Regions from separate parts of the Paenibacillus sp. OSY-SE genome, predicted to be linked through region 3. Evidence: riboswitches for the same ligand, from Rfam matches in the RefSeq annotation. Region 3 holds a riboswitch; each other region holds the start of a gene.

Region 1 (4,222 bases), on a different contig from region 3:
AAGGGGAAGTCGGTTATCATCACGGGCGGTTCCAGCGGTATGGGCAAGGCGATGGCTGCGCGTATGGCACAGGAGGGCGCATGGGTCGTCATAACAGGACGATCGGCAGAGAAGCTGGAGGCGGCAAAAGGCGAAATAGAAACATTCGCAGGACAGGTGCTTACCGTACAAATGGATGTGCGTCAGCCGGCAGATGTACAGCGTATGGTGGACGAAGCAGTGGCTGCCTTCGGACGAATCGACGCGCTCATTAACAATGCAGCAGGCAATTTTCTATGTCCAGCAGAGGATTTGTCAATCAATGGCTGGAATGCGGTCATCAACATTGTGTTGAACGGGACGTTCTATTGCAGCCAAGCGGTCGGAAAGTATTGGATTGCCGAGGGCATTCCGGGCAGCATTGTCAACATGGTGGCCACATATGCGTGGGATGCCGGACCGGGGGTTATTCACTCGGCTAGCGCCAAAGCGGGTGTGCTCGCCATGACGCGCACGCTTGCGGTGGAATGGGGACGCCGCTATGGCATCCGAGTCAACGCCATCGCACCTGGCTTAATCGAGCGCACCGGTGGCGCAGATAAGCTCGTTCCATCCGAGGAAGCCGGACGGCGCATGCTTGACAGCGTACCGCTAGGACGCTTGGGCACACCGGAAGAGATTGCGGGGCTTGCCGCTTTTCTGCTCTCGCCGGATGCAGCGTATATGAACGGCGCGTGCTTGACGTTGGATGGAGGGCAATCGCTGCACCAAACGTTTATATAACTGGCTAATACCGGTTATTACAAAAAGATGCTTACGGATACAAATGGCCATCTTCAGGGGCGCTATATTCCCGGCATTTAATCCCCACCAGGTCAATATGATTTCAATGGCAGACCTGATTAGGTGTGGGTCATGCAGCAGGCCGAGGCCAGAGGAGTTCATAAGCTAATTGCAAGCAGTTGAAGCCCGCCTGCATGGATGAAGACCAACAATTCCACAACCAATGGCGGGTATCTCAAATCCGAAAATTATGGTGATTTTGCTCTTCTCATGTCCAAGTTTATCAAGGAATACAACCAGCAGTTCGGTATCGACCTTTACGGTGTATCCTTAGCCAACGAACCCAATTCGATGACTTTCCTGTCTTGGGATTCCAGTGAATGGAATTCTACGAACATCCAGGTGTTCCTGAAAGACTATCTGAAGCAGGCAATGGTGAATCAAGGGGTGCAGGGCAGGGACCTTCTATTCCTTCGAACAGTGGGAAATTTCGGGCTATAATAGCGCCCAAGAGCGTAGTAACCTATGTCGGACAAAATGGTTCTGCAGATGATCCTCCGAATCAAACGTTGACTGATGATCTGGATGACTGGTCCAAGACTAGCTCCCATACAAGCGGATTGGCATTGGATTCATCCAATCGTTTTTATTTCAATGGAGATACGTCACGGGTAAAGCGTACCGATGGCACAACACAAAGCTTTGTTTATAATCTTCAGAATATAATCAATTTTAGTGCGACCGTATACCATTTCAGTGTCTGGGATGGCGGGGCATTCTACACCTCTTCCGACAATCAGAACTGGACGAAAGTCGTTCATGTGAGCACACCGGGCGTTTATACGGGAAGTCAATGGTACAAAAAAATGTATTCTCCCCAAACCTTACTGCCAGCGGGCACAAATTATGTGAAGGTCGAGTTGTCAGGTGCCGATTCTTGGGAGAAGCAGGTATCCAAGATGGTGATCAACTATATGCCATAACATAAAGAAGTTGTATTTTCGCGACCGATTATTATTATTTCGGTGTCAGATTGATATAGCAACCTGGAAAATCGAATAGACTTTCATGCTGCTGAAGCAGGGCGATTATGCGACGACGTCCTGCTTTTTTTCGTGCGAAAGAGAAAGAAATTGAATGGCCCAATTGAATTTCGTCAGCTTGTTTTTTATGTCAAATATCTTGCTTCTTCGCAGAAAAATGTGTATGCTACGATAAGAGCCTATATTTAGTGTCTGTTTAAGAGAGTACATACTAAATATGGATTATTTAACTGAATATCATAGAGTAAATAAGGTGTCGAGTTCGACTTAATAGGGAATCCGGTGCAATTCCGGAGCTGTCCCCGCAACTGTAAGTGTGGACGAGATGGGCATTGCCACTGTATTATGGATCTCTGAGAGTCGCTGATATGGGAAGGGCCCACAGTAGGATGACACACAAGTCAGGAGACCTGCCTATTTACTTGGTTTCGCATCTTCGGGGGATGAGAAGTGGAAACGACACGCTGCAGAGTGCTTGGTGAAGCAACAAGCGCTGTACTTTTTTGTTGTCGTTTTAAGCTCATCTACCAGATTAGGTGGGCTTTTTCTATGGAAAAAATCACAGAATCATGTTTGCAATGCTTCTAGCAATGGAGGGTCACTGATGCGTATCGTGTTTGACTCAAAGACCGGAAACGTGAAGCGCTTCGTCAATAAGCTTGATCTGGAGTGTATTCAAGTCGCAGACGGGCTGACTGTCGAAGAACCATTCGTCTTAATTACATATTCGACTGGATTCGGACAAGCGCCTCAATCGACTTTGAAATTTTTGGAGAATAATGGCGACATGCTGCAAGGGGTGGTCTCCAGTGGTAATATGAATTGGGGCGAACTTTATGGAAGGGCAGCGGACCGTATTTCCGAAATGTACTCAGTTCCCGTATTAATGAAATTCGAACTGAGCGGTACCAATAAAGATGTGGAGCGTTTTAAACAGGAGGTAAACGAAATTGTCGATGCAACTATCAAATTGGATTCAGCTTAACAATGAAATTATGGTGTTAAAAGATGGAAAGTATCAGTTTGAAAAAGACCGTGAGGCGGCTAGAAGTTATTTTGTCGATTATGTGAATCAAAACACGGTCTTCTTTCACGATTTGAGAGAGAAAATCGATTATCTCATTGAGCATGACTACTACGAACAGGAGCTGTTCGATAAATATAGTTTTGCTGAAGTCAAGAAGTTGTACGAGATGGTGTATCAGAAGAAGTTCAGATTTCCTTCGTTTATGAGCGCTTTTAAGTTCTACAACAACTACGCTATGAAGACGAATGACGGAACGAAGTTTTTAGAGCGGTACGAAGATCGCATTGCGGTCGTCTCCCTCTTCTTGGGCAATGGTGACATGAAGAAGGCGATGGAATACGCGGAGCTCTTCATTTCGCAGGAATACCAGCCAGCAACGCCGACCTTCCTGAATGCAGGGAAGAAGCGGCGCGGTGAATTGGTAAGCTGCTTCTTGCTGGAGATCGACGATTCGATGAACTCGATCGGATTCGCCATTAATTCTGCCTTGCAATTAAGTAAAATTGGCGGCGGCGTAAGCTTGAGCTTGAGCAAAATCCGCGCAGCTGACGAACAGATCAAAGGCTTGGACGGCAAAGCGAGCGGTGTGCTGCCGGTAATGAAATTGTTTGAAGATTGCTTCTCCTATGCGAATCAATTGGGTCAACGCGATGGCAGCGGGGTCGTTTACTTAAACATTTTCCATGCCGACATTCATGAGTTTTTGGATACGAAAAAGATTAACAGCGATGAGAAAATTCGTATCAAAACGCTGTCGCTTGGCGTCGTAGCTCCTAATAAATTTTTCGAATTGGTAGAGAAAGATAAAGATATGTATCTCTTCTACCCGCATACGGTATATAAAGAGTACGGCATGCATATGGACGATATGGATATCACAGCCATGTATGATGAGCTCGTCAACAACCCGAATGTCCGCAAAAAACGAGTTGTTGCCCGAGACCTTATCATTAAAATTGCACAAATCCAGATGGAATCCGGTTACCCATACCTGATGTTTGTCGATAACGCCAATGAATATCATGCGCTGAAAGAAATTGGGCGTGTTAAATTTTCCAACCTGTGCAGTGAGATTGCGCAGTTAAGTGAAGTATCCTCGATCAATGATTACGGTGAAGAGGATGTAATCAATCGCGATATTTCTTGTAACCTGGGCTCACTTAACATCGTTAACGTGATGCAGAACAAGCGGATGAAAGAGACGGTTCATCGTTCGATGGATGCGCTAACCGAAGTGAGCGACCGCAGCGACATTTCGATTGTCCCTTCAGTAGCGAAGGCGAACCGCGAACTGCATTCCGTTGGGCTCGGGGCAATGAACCTGCACGGCTTTCTCGCATTGAACAAAATTGCATATGAATCCAAGGAAGCTATCGATTTTGTGCGCACC
Region 2 (4,222 bases), on a different contig from region 3:
CGGAGGCAGCGCCTCCTGCTGCAGCACCGCCATCAACTGCGATAACGCCTTGCGCTTATAAGAGGCAAGCGCCCGTCCCTGAATGCGGACACGTCCGGCAGACACGGTATCCGCCCCCGATACGAGCGACAAGAGCGTCGATTTCCCGCTTCCGTTCGGTCCGATGATGCCGACCCATTCTCCCGGCTGCACGGAAAGCGATACGTTGTCGAGCACCGTTTTGTCGCCATAACGTTTGCACAGCCGCTCCGCGTGAATGATTGGTTCCGCTGATTGCGCCTCCTGCTGTGCCGGCATATGTCTCATGACCATTTCCCCCGTTTCGCACGCTTGTTCCGTATAAGCAGGTAAGCAAAAAATGGCGCGCCGATAAATGCAGTCACCACGCCGAGAGGAATTTCCGTCGGCGCAAACGCCGTTCTTGCAATCGTATCCGCCCACATCACATAGATTGCGCCGCCCACCGCTGAGAGCGGAATCAAATAGCGGTAATCCGGACCGACGATTAAACGCAATATGTGCGGAACGACCAAGCCGACAAAGCCGATGACGCCAGATACGGACACCGCCGCCGCCGTAATTAATGTGGCGGTAAGCAGCACTACCCACTTCGTGCGCTCCACATGAAGCCCGAGATGAGAGGCCTGCCGCTCGCCCAATGCGAGCAGATTAAGCGGTCTTGCATAGGAAATGAGAATAATGATGCCGATAGCCAAGTAAGGGCCCAGCACAACCGTATAGGACCATCCGCGCAGCGCCAAGCTGCCCATGACCCAGAACAATATTTCGTTAATCGTTTGCTTCGTCATCGCGACTAGGAAGGAGACGATCGCGCCAAGAAAGGCTTGCATAACGACCCCAGACAAAATAAGCGTTTCAATCGGGATTTTCCCGCCGTCATTGGCAAGCCGCATGACGATAATAAGCGTCAACGTCCCTGTTGCGAACGCGACGACCGGAATGGTCCACTCTCCGAGCAGCGCGTATTGGAGCCCGAAGTATATAAGAAGAGCCGCGCCGACGGACGCGCCGGACGATACGCCCAGAGTGTACGGGTCAGCCAACGGATTGCGCAGCACGCCTTGAAACGCGGTGCCTGCCACACCGAGCGCTGCTCCGACCAACATCGCAAGCACGACACGCGGAAAGCGCACCTTCATCATAATTTGCGCAGAGGCGTCATCCCAGGTCACCGGAACGATAGAGTCCAAGCCCGGTATATGATGGAGCAAGATGCGTGTCATTTCACCTAAAGGCATCTGCACCGAGCCGACAGCCAAACATCCCAGAACGGACAAGAGGAGAAGCGCAAAGCTCGCTCCTCCATACCATACAATCTTTTTCATCTATTTCTCCACATCGGTTATTTCACCAAGTCAGGGTAAATCGCTTTTGCAACGGCTTTGAGCCCCTCCGCCACACGAGGTCCCGGACGGCTGATCAAATTCTGATCCACAGCGATAACTTGGTTGTTTTTAATCGCGTTAATGTTATTCCACCCGCTGCGTCCGCGGATGATTTCTTCCAATGACTTGTTCGTATCCTGGTCGACAACCCCTTGGGTGTACAAAATGACGTCTGGATTCGACTTGATGATGTTCTCCTCGTTGATTTGCACCCAGCCTTCCGCATCCGCTGCTACGTTCGCAGCGCCGGCAAGCTCGATCATCTCATTCATGAACTCACCGCGGCCTACTGTCCAACCTGGGGAGAACTCAATGTAGACTTTTTTCTTGTCGGTAACGCTTTGCACAGCAGTTTGTACTTCTTCGCGCGCTTTCTTCATTTGCTCAACGACTGCTTGCGCTTCTTTTTGACGATCCGTAATTTGACCGTACAGTTCTATGTTTTTAATAACGTCATCATATGTCTTCGGTTCCACTTTGAAAATTTTAATGCCCAGCTCGCGGAATTTGTTCACGACTGGCTCTTTCATGGAGATGCCGGTGAAGACAATATCTGGCTTCGCTGCAATAATCGCCTCTTCATTCGGCTTTACGATACCGCCCATCTTCGCCTTCGAAGCGGCTGCTTCTGGATAGTCGTCATAGTCGGATACCCCGACGATTTGTTCATCCAAGCCAAGAGCAAACAACGACTCTGTCTCTGCCGGCGACACCGAGATGATGCGCTCCGGCGCTTTGTCGAAGGTGAACTCTTCACCAGTGACGTCTTTCACAGTAAGCGGATATGTCGTCTTCGCAGCGTCATCCTGCTTCGATTGCTCTGTATTGGAAGCTTCTTCATTTGTGTTCTCCTGCTGCGCCGCCGTGTTGTCGGAAGGCTTCACTTCCTCTGTGCTCGCGCCGCAAGCCGTCAAGCTTACTGCCAAAATAACTGCCAATACGGCTGCCAATGTTTTATTCAGCCATTTGTGCATAAATGTCCCTCTCCCTTGCTTAATATATTCCTTGAGTGTGAATCGTCTTCTGTGAACTGGAGCAAACGCGGTAAACGCAGCGCAATAATGGTCAGGTGACGAGCATATCCCTTCATCTATGTACAATAGGTTGTCAAAGAACACAGTGTTAAAAAACCCCCGATCCTGCGGATCGGGGGACTTCGTCTCACTTAGCCTATAAGGTACGACACGGCATAGCCAGCGTCATGCTTGCCGCAACAGCGGTATCGACAGCGTCTTGCATTGCCTCATGCCATACTTCGTAGACGTGATCCCTTCCGCGAAGGATATTGCTCGTCTATCTTCAGGCAGGTCTCCTGACTTAGGAGCTGCACGTTGCCGCTCGCCTTCCCGTCGCCGCATCCGAACATCTGTACATCCGGCGCCGCATCGACAGTGGCTTCATGAGCGCAACACTCCATTCACAGTGGCGGGACCGCGCCGGAATTTCACCGGCTTCCCTATTAACCTTGGGCATGGATCATATATTAGATCGGATCAATCGTATCCGTACACGCAAGGGCCTGAAGAAATTGCACTATTCATTTGTCCGTTCAAGCATTGAACTTGATAATAGATTATAGGGGAAAAGCTCCGTTCTTGCAATAAGGTTGCTCACAAGGGCAACCTGTCTCCCGATACAAATCAACAATCCGGCCATCTCGCGCCCCGGCTGCCCCCGCTATAGAGAGGGAAAACGCTCAGCGCGCAGGAACACCCATTTGCGCGCGCAACGCTTCGCCGTAATCATAACACCGCCGCCAATCGGCGCAGCCGCCTCCCAGAACGATTTGCGCGGGAATGCGAGCGTGTGCAGTCTCCGTACAATGCCGCCGTGGGTCACCACGAGCACGTCCGGGCGCGCCATTCGGCCAGACGCACCTTGCACGAAGCGGTCAGTCCGAATCCGAGCTTTTCGGTTCCTGCTCGTTCGCAGTGGACGATTCTGGGTGCGAGCCACACCTGACTGTTCCGGCACGGTGCGGATTTGCGCCCGCGCATTTCTCAGTATCTCCCACCATACATGTGCCGTACGCGTGCAGAATGACTGCCACGGTTCTCCCCGCGGCGGCTGCACGGACGACATATCATCCAGCCACTTTCGATATTGGGGCTCTTCCTTCAGATCGTTATAGGTCAAGCCTTCCCACATGCCGAAGTCGTACTCTCGCAGCCGTGTATCAACAGATGCTTCTCGGCTGTCGCGAGGCCGCAAGTACGCGATCGTTTCGCGGCAGCGGCGCATATCGCTTGTGTAGAGGATCGGAGCGGGGTGCGCCAATGCCCGGCGCAAAGGCCCCAGCTCCTCTGAAGCCTGTGGCAGGATGGAATCATCCGTATAACTAATATAACGCCGTTCTACATTCGCCTGCGTCAATCCGTGCCGCACGATCGCGAATCGCACGATGGTATCTCGTACGCCCTTTTTTCTGCGTACATTCCGTTTGGACATCGCACCTCTTGTTACCATTCCAGATGGGCTTGCTCCTGATCGGCGCCTCTTCTGACGGGGAGCTTTATATTGTCGTGTCAGTCTCATTTCATTCTTACTCCTTCATCCGCCATTCATCTACAGGAGCCATCCCCCGCGCGCATATAGCAGCACGGCAGCGATGACTGTGAAGCCCAGTGTACTGCCTGTCAGCAGACTGCAGGCAGCCGGAATATGCTGTGCTTGCAAAGGCTGGACCTCGTCTCCCATATAAGCACGCAACGATCGTACGCCCTTATACACATTATATCCACCGAGCCGGACACCAAGCGCCCCGGCTGCAGCTGCCTCCGGCCAGCCGCTGTTCGGGCTCGGGTGCCTCGGCGCGT
Region 3 (4,222 bases):
TTTGAGCGGCATGCCTTCCTTCACCGCCGGCTCATCCACTTGAATCATTCCGATGCCGGCTTGCTCCAAGGCGGCAATTTCTTGACGCAGCGCATAAGCCAGCTGGAATGCCGCTTGTTCGCGCGGGACATCATTACGGACGAACGACCAGTTCAGAATCGTCACCGGACCAGTGAGCATGCCTTTAACCGGCTGCGCAGTCAAAGACTGGGCGAACGCCGTCTCTTTCACGGTCATCGGTTCTGTGAACGCGACATCCCCGTAGAGAACCGGCGGCTTAACGCAGCGGGAGCCGTAAGATTGCACCCAGCCGAATTTGGTAAAGGCGAAGCCGTCCAATTTTTCGCCAAAGTATTCAACCATGTCCGTACGCTCGAACTCGCCATGCACGAGCACATCGATGCCGATGTCTTCCTGGATGCGAATCCAACGCGTCATTTCATCTTCCAGGAAAGCTTCATACGTTTTGGCATCCCACTCTCCCTTGCGGTAACGCAATCTCGCCCGGCGAATGTCCGCCGTTTGCGGCATGCTGCCGATTGTCGTCGTCGGCAAGAGCGGGAGTTCCGGCCAGCGCTTCGAATGCAGCACTCGGCGCTCCTCATAAGGCGTGCGTTTAATTCCTTTCGCCTTCTCCTCCTCCAGCAGCTCGTGCAATGCTTCGACGATATCTGCACGCTGGCGGGAAGGCTCGTTGCGCCATGAAAGGACGCGCGCGGCACTGTCATTCAGAGCGGCGCGCGTTGCTTCACTAGGCTGCGCGATATGACGGGCTAATTGCACCGTCTCCTCCAGCTTCTCATCCGCGAAGGCCAACGCCTCACGAATTACCTCCGGAAGCTCTGTCTCGCGCGTCGCCGTCAACGGCACATGCAGCAGGCTGCATGACGGCTGTACGATCCATCGTTCCTTCGGCACGATGCTCGCAACGGATTCCAGCCACTCCGCCGCTTCTTGCAGATCAGCACGCCATATGTTTCGGCCGTCGATAACGCCGAGCGCTAACGTTTTATCTTGAGGGAAGCCCGACTTGCGAAGCGCGGCTTCGTTGCTTGCTTTGCCATGCACGAAATCCAACCCCAGCGTATTGACCGGCAGTTGAACGAATGCTTCGTAATCCGATACCGCATCGAAATAAGTTTGCACCCATAACGGAAGCGTCGGAGCCGCTATCCGCAGCTGTTCGTATACGGATTGCACAGCCTGCCAATCTTCTGGCTTCATTGCCAAGACGAACGCCGGCTCATCCAGCTGTACGCACGGAACGCCCTCCGCTTCAAGCTCGCGAAGAATGTCGCTGTACACACCGATGAACTGCTTCAGGACCTGCAGACGTTCTCCTGCGGGAACCCCCTTCAAGGAGCGCACATACGTGTAAGGACCAATGATGACCGGCTTGCCTTCGATGCCCAACTGAAGCTTCGCTTTGCGATAAGCTTGCAGCGGCCGGTTGGAAGTAAGCTGTGGCGCACGACCTTCCCATTCTGGCACAATATAGTGATAGTTCGTGTTGAACCATTTCGTCATTTCACAAGCAACTGCATCTTGGGTTCCACGTGCAAGAGCAAACATGAGATCAGGCGATACTTCCCCGCCTTCATACGAATAACGTAAAGGGATGAGTCCGAACATCGTAGTCATGTCGAGCACATGGTCGTACCAAGAATAGTCGTTTACAGGAATGTAATCGAGACCGGCTTGTTGCATTTTGGTCAATCGCTGCAATTCAATCTTGTCTAATTCCTGCTCCAGCTCCTGAGCCGAAATCTTTTTCGCCCAATACTGCTCCAACGCTTTCTTCCATTCGCGATCATAGCCGATGCGCGGATATCCTGCTGCACTTGTCTTTACTGATGATGCTGTCATTATCCTTGCTCCTCTCCATATGTGATTCCCCCGCGGGACAAATAGGGACAATTTCTATCTGTTAACACGGAATTAGCATATAACATTATTCGCCATAAGGAAACCACAAAAAAGGACATCCTGCCAACTGACAGAGATGTCCCGTAAACGTCCATGACGGAATAATGGCTCATCGCTTTCCTATCATCGTGCCATCCGGCTGCGCCGGACATCGACACGCGATTTCCATGTTTACGAACACTTCCCTATCTCCCGTAGGTACAATCAGTGCTGCCAGAACAGGCAGGTCTCCTGGCTTCAGCGTCATCGGTGTTAGCGGCCTTCCCGGTTGCATTAGCGAAACCAGTGGCCTGAAGGCTACACCTCTTCTGATACAGTGGCGGGACCGCGTCGGACTTGAACCGAACTTCCCTATTAAGCTTTGACATGTTCGCAAAGCGCCTGTTCCCTGATATGCAGTTGTGTTGGAACGTGATGGACACCCTTCCAATTGAGAACGATTATAAACTGTCTTGCAGCGGATGACAAGTGCTTTTTCCAAATGGATGAGCAGTAAAGTAAAGGGCTGAGTAAATTTCAGCCCCTCCTCATCAAACCTGACGTGAGGTTTTCCCTCATCCGGGTTTCCGATGTTCTTCTTACTTGCTCATTAAAGTACTTTCCTTACACGACGAGTTTCTTAAGTCCCGCAAGCTGTGCCGCTGCGGCCGCCTGTCTGGGTTTGCTGTGTTTGTAACGACGATTTTTCTTTTGGTTCCAGAAAAGGGTTAACCTTTTCCTGATATACCAGTCAATTTTGATTAAGAATAGGTTTACCTTCTCCCATGTCTTCCGGTAATGCATCCCCAGAAAGTCGAACCCATACTCGTCTCCCAAGTATGCCTAGCTTGGCAATGAAAATACACACGCTATATGGACATTCCTTCATTCAGGAACACGATGTCTTCCCCGTTCTCATCTAAGGTCAGCTCGCGATCGTCCAAGAACCACAGATCGTTCTGCTCCATGTAGAATGTAATGCCGTCCACGACTTCGGTTACGCCAGGATATTGCGGACTGTCTTTCATGATGCCGAAAGAGTAAGGTCCCGAAGCGCTGAATCCACTGTAGCGCACGAATACGCGCACCGTATCTCCTGCTGTGAATCCCCAATCGGTCTGAAACCGCTGTGCCGCCTTTGGTGTCACTCGTAATTGCATCAACGGACCTCCTTTATTCAATCTGTTCCCTTCTAAGCTCGATCATACCATGTGGAGAAACCGATGAAAATACCAACTTTTCACCTTGCATCATTCATTTACGATCACGAGATCACATCGAAACCTTGGTCCTCGATCGCTTCGCGAATCTGATCCGGCTTTACTGCCGTCTCGTCATAAGTGACACTCACTTGCTTCGCCGCCAGGTCCACCTGTGCTTGTCCGCCGATGCCAGCAACGGCCCGTTCGACCGATTGCTTGCAATGTCCGCAAGTCATTCCTTCCACTTTCACCGTCAAATTCGCCATCATAACTGCCTCCTTTATATTCATATCGTTACTTCTGAATTGTCATCCATATCTCCAAGATAACTCCTTCCTCATTTTCCTGCAAACGTTTCGGGGCCACTCACATATAAACGAGCACTCCATGCACGATTTACAACCACAGAACACATTTCACAAAACACATATATTTCGAGAAAAATTGATATAGTCGAACTAATAATCTTGGGCGCATTACCGCTCAAAATCAGAGCCTCCTCATATCGAGAGGAAAGCTTTTAATTTAATTGCATTTTACATCTCTCGATAACGTCGTGATGCCTCCTTTCATGAAATTTTCATTTTAGGTTGGCTATATGTATGAATATTGGTTAAAATTTAATTGTTACATATTTTGAACAAGCTGTCTCATGCTTCATTGAGCACAAAGGAGGCAATACACATTATGACCCAAATATCCAAAGTATCCCGCATTGCATTGATCGGTTCGGGATTCGTCGGATCCAGCTATGCATTCGCCTTGTTCAATCAGGGCTTAGCTTCCGAATTAGTCATTATCGACGCCAACCATAAAAAAGCGGAGGGCGACGCGATGGATCTAAACCACGGTCTTCCATTCGCATCCAACATGCGAATTTGGGCTGGGAACTACAGCGATTGTAAAGATGCCGATTTGGTCGTCATCACAGCCGGTGCGAACCAAGCTCCTGGCGAAACACGTCTCGATCTCATCGAAAAAAATGCGAAAATATTCAAGTCTATCGTTGAATCAGTCATGAACAGCGGCTTCAACGGACTGTTCCTGGTTGCCACCAATCCGGTAGACGTGCTTACATACGCGACATGGAAATATTCCGGCTTGCCAGCAAATCG

Evidence for each region. A riboswitch is a leader RNA that binds a small molecule or an ion and turns the genes downstream of it on or off. The one in region 3 is predicted to bind cobalamin.
Region 1: linked by a shared signal. The riboswitch ahead of nrdI (class Ib ribonucleoside-diphosphate reductase assembly flavoprotein NrdI) and the one ahead of metE (5-methyltetrahydropteroyltriglutamate--homocysteine S-methyltransferase) in region 3 are both predicted to bind cobalamin.
Region 2: linked by a shared signal. The riboswitch ahead of A372_RS0121900 (ABC transporter substrate-binding protein) and the one ahead of metE (5-methyltetrahydropteroyltriglutamate--homocysteine S-methyltransferase) in region 3 are both predicted to bind cobalamin.

Annotation. Positions count from the first base shown of each region.
Region 1 covers NZ_ALKF01000200.1:91,410-95,631, forward strand. Annotated here, with positions in the region: gene fadH (2,4-dienoyl-CoA reductase) at 1-762, shown strand, start outside; gene A372_RS38035 (hypothetical protein) at 1,143-1,745, shown strand; cobalamin riboswitch at 2,039-2,237, shown strand; gene nrdI (class Ib ribonucleoside-diphosphate reductase assembly flavoprotein NrdI) at 2,410-2,790, shown strand; gene nrdE (class 1b ribonucleoside-diphosphate reductase subunit alpha) at 2,762-4,222, shown strand, end outside.
Region 2 covers NZ_ALKF01000194.1:89,112-93,333, reverse strand. Annotated here, with positions in the region: gene A372_RS0121910 (ABC transporter ATP-binding protein) at 1-306, opposite strand, end outside; gene A372_RS0121905 (FecCD family ABC transporter permease) at 303-1,346, opposite strand; gene A372_RS0121900 (ABC transporter substrate-binding protein) at 1,364-2,380, opposite strand; cobalamin riboswitch at 2,692-2,902, opposite strand; gene A372_RS0121895 (histidine phosphatase family protein) at 3,084-3,854, opposite strand; gene cbiB (adenosylcobinamide-phosphate synthase CbiB) at 3,972-4,222, opposite strand, start outside.
Region 3 covers NZ_ALKF01000205.1:320,770-324,991, reverse strand. Annotated here, with positions in the region: gene metE (5-methyltetrahydropteroyltriglutamate--homocysteine S-methyltransferase) at 1-1,866, opposite strand, end outside; gene A372_RS37835 (hypothetical protein) at 2,036-2,173, opposite strand; cobalamin riboswitch at 2,131-2,326, opposite strand; gene A372_RS0132335 (HesB/YadR/YfhF family protein) at 2,775-3,065, opposite strand; gene A372_RS0132330 (cation transporter) at 3,170-3,373, opposite strand; gene A372_RS0132325 (L-lactate dehydrogenase) at 3,795-4,222, shown strand, end outside.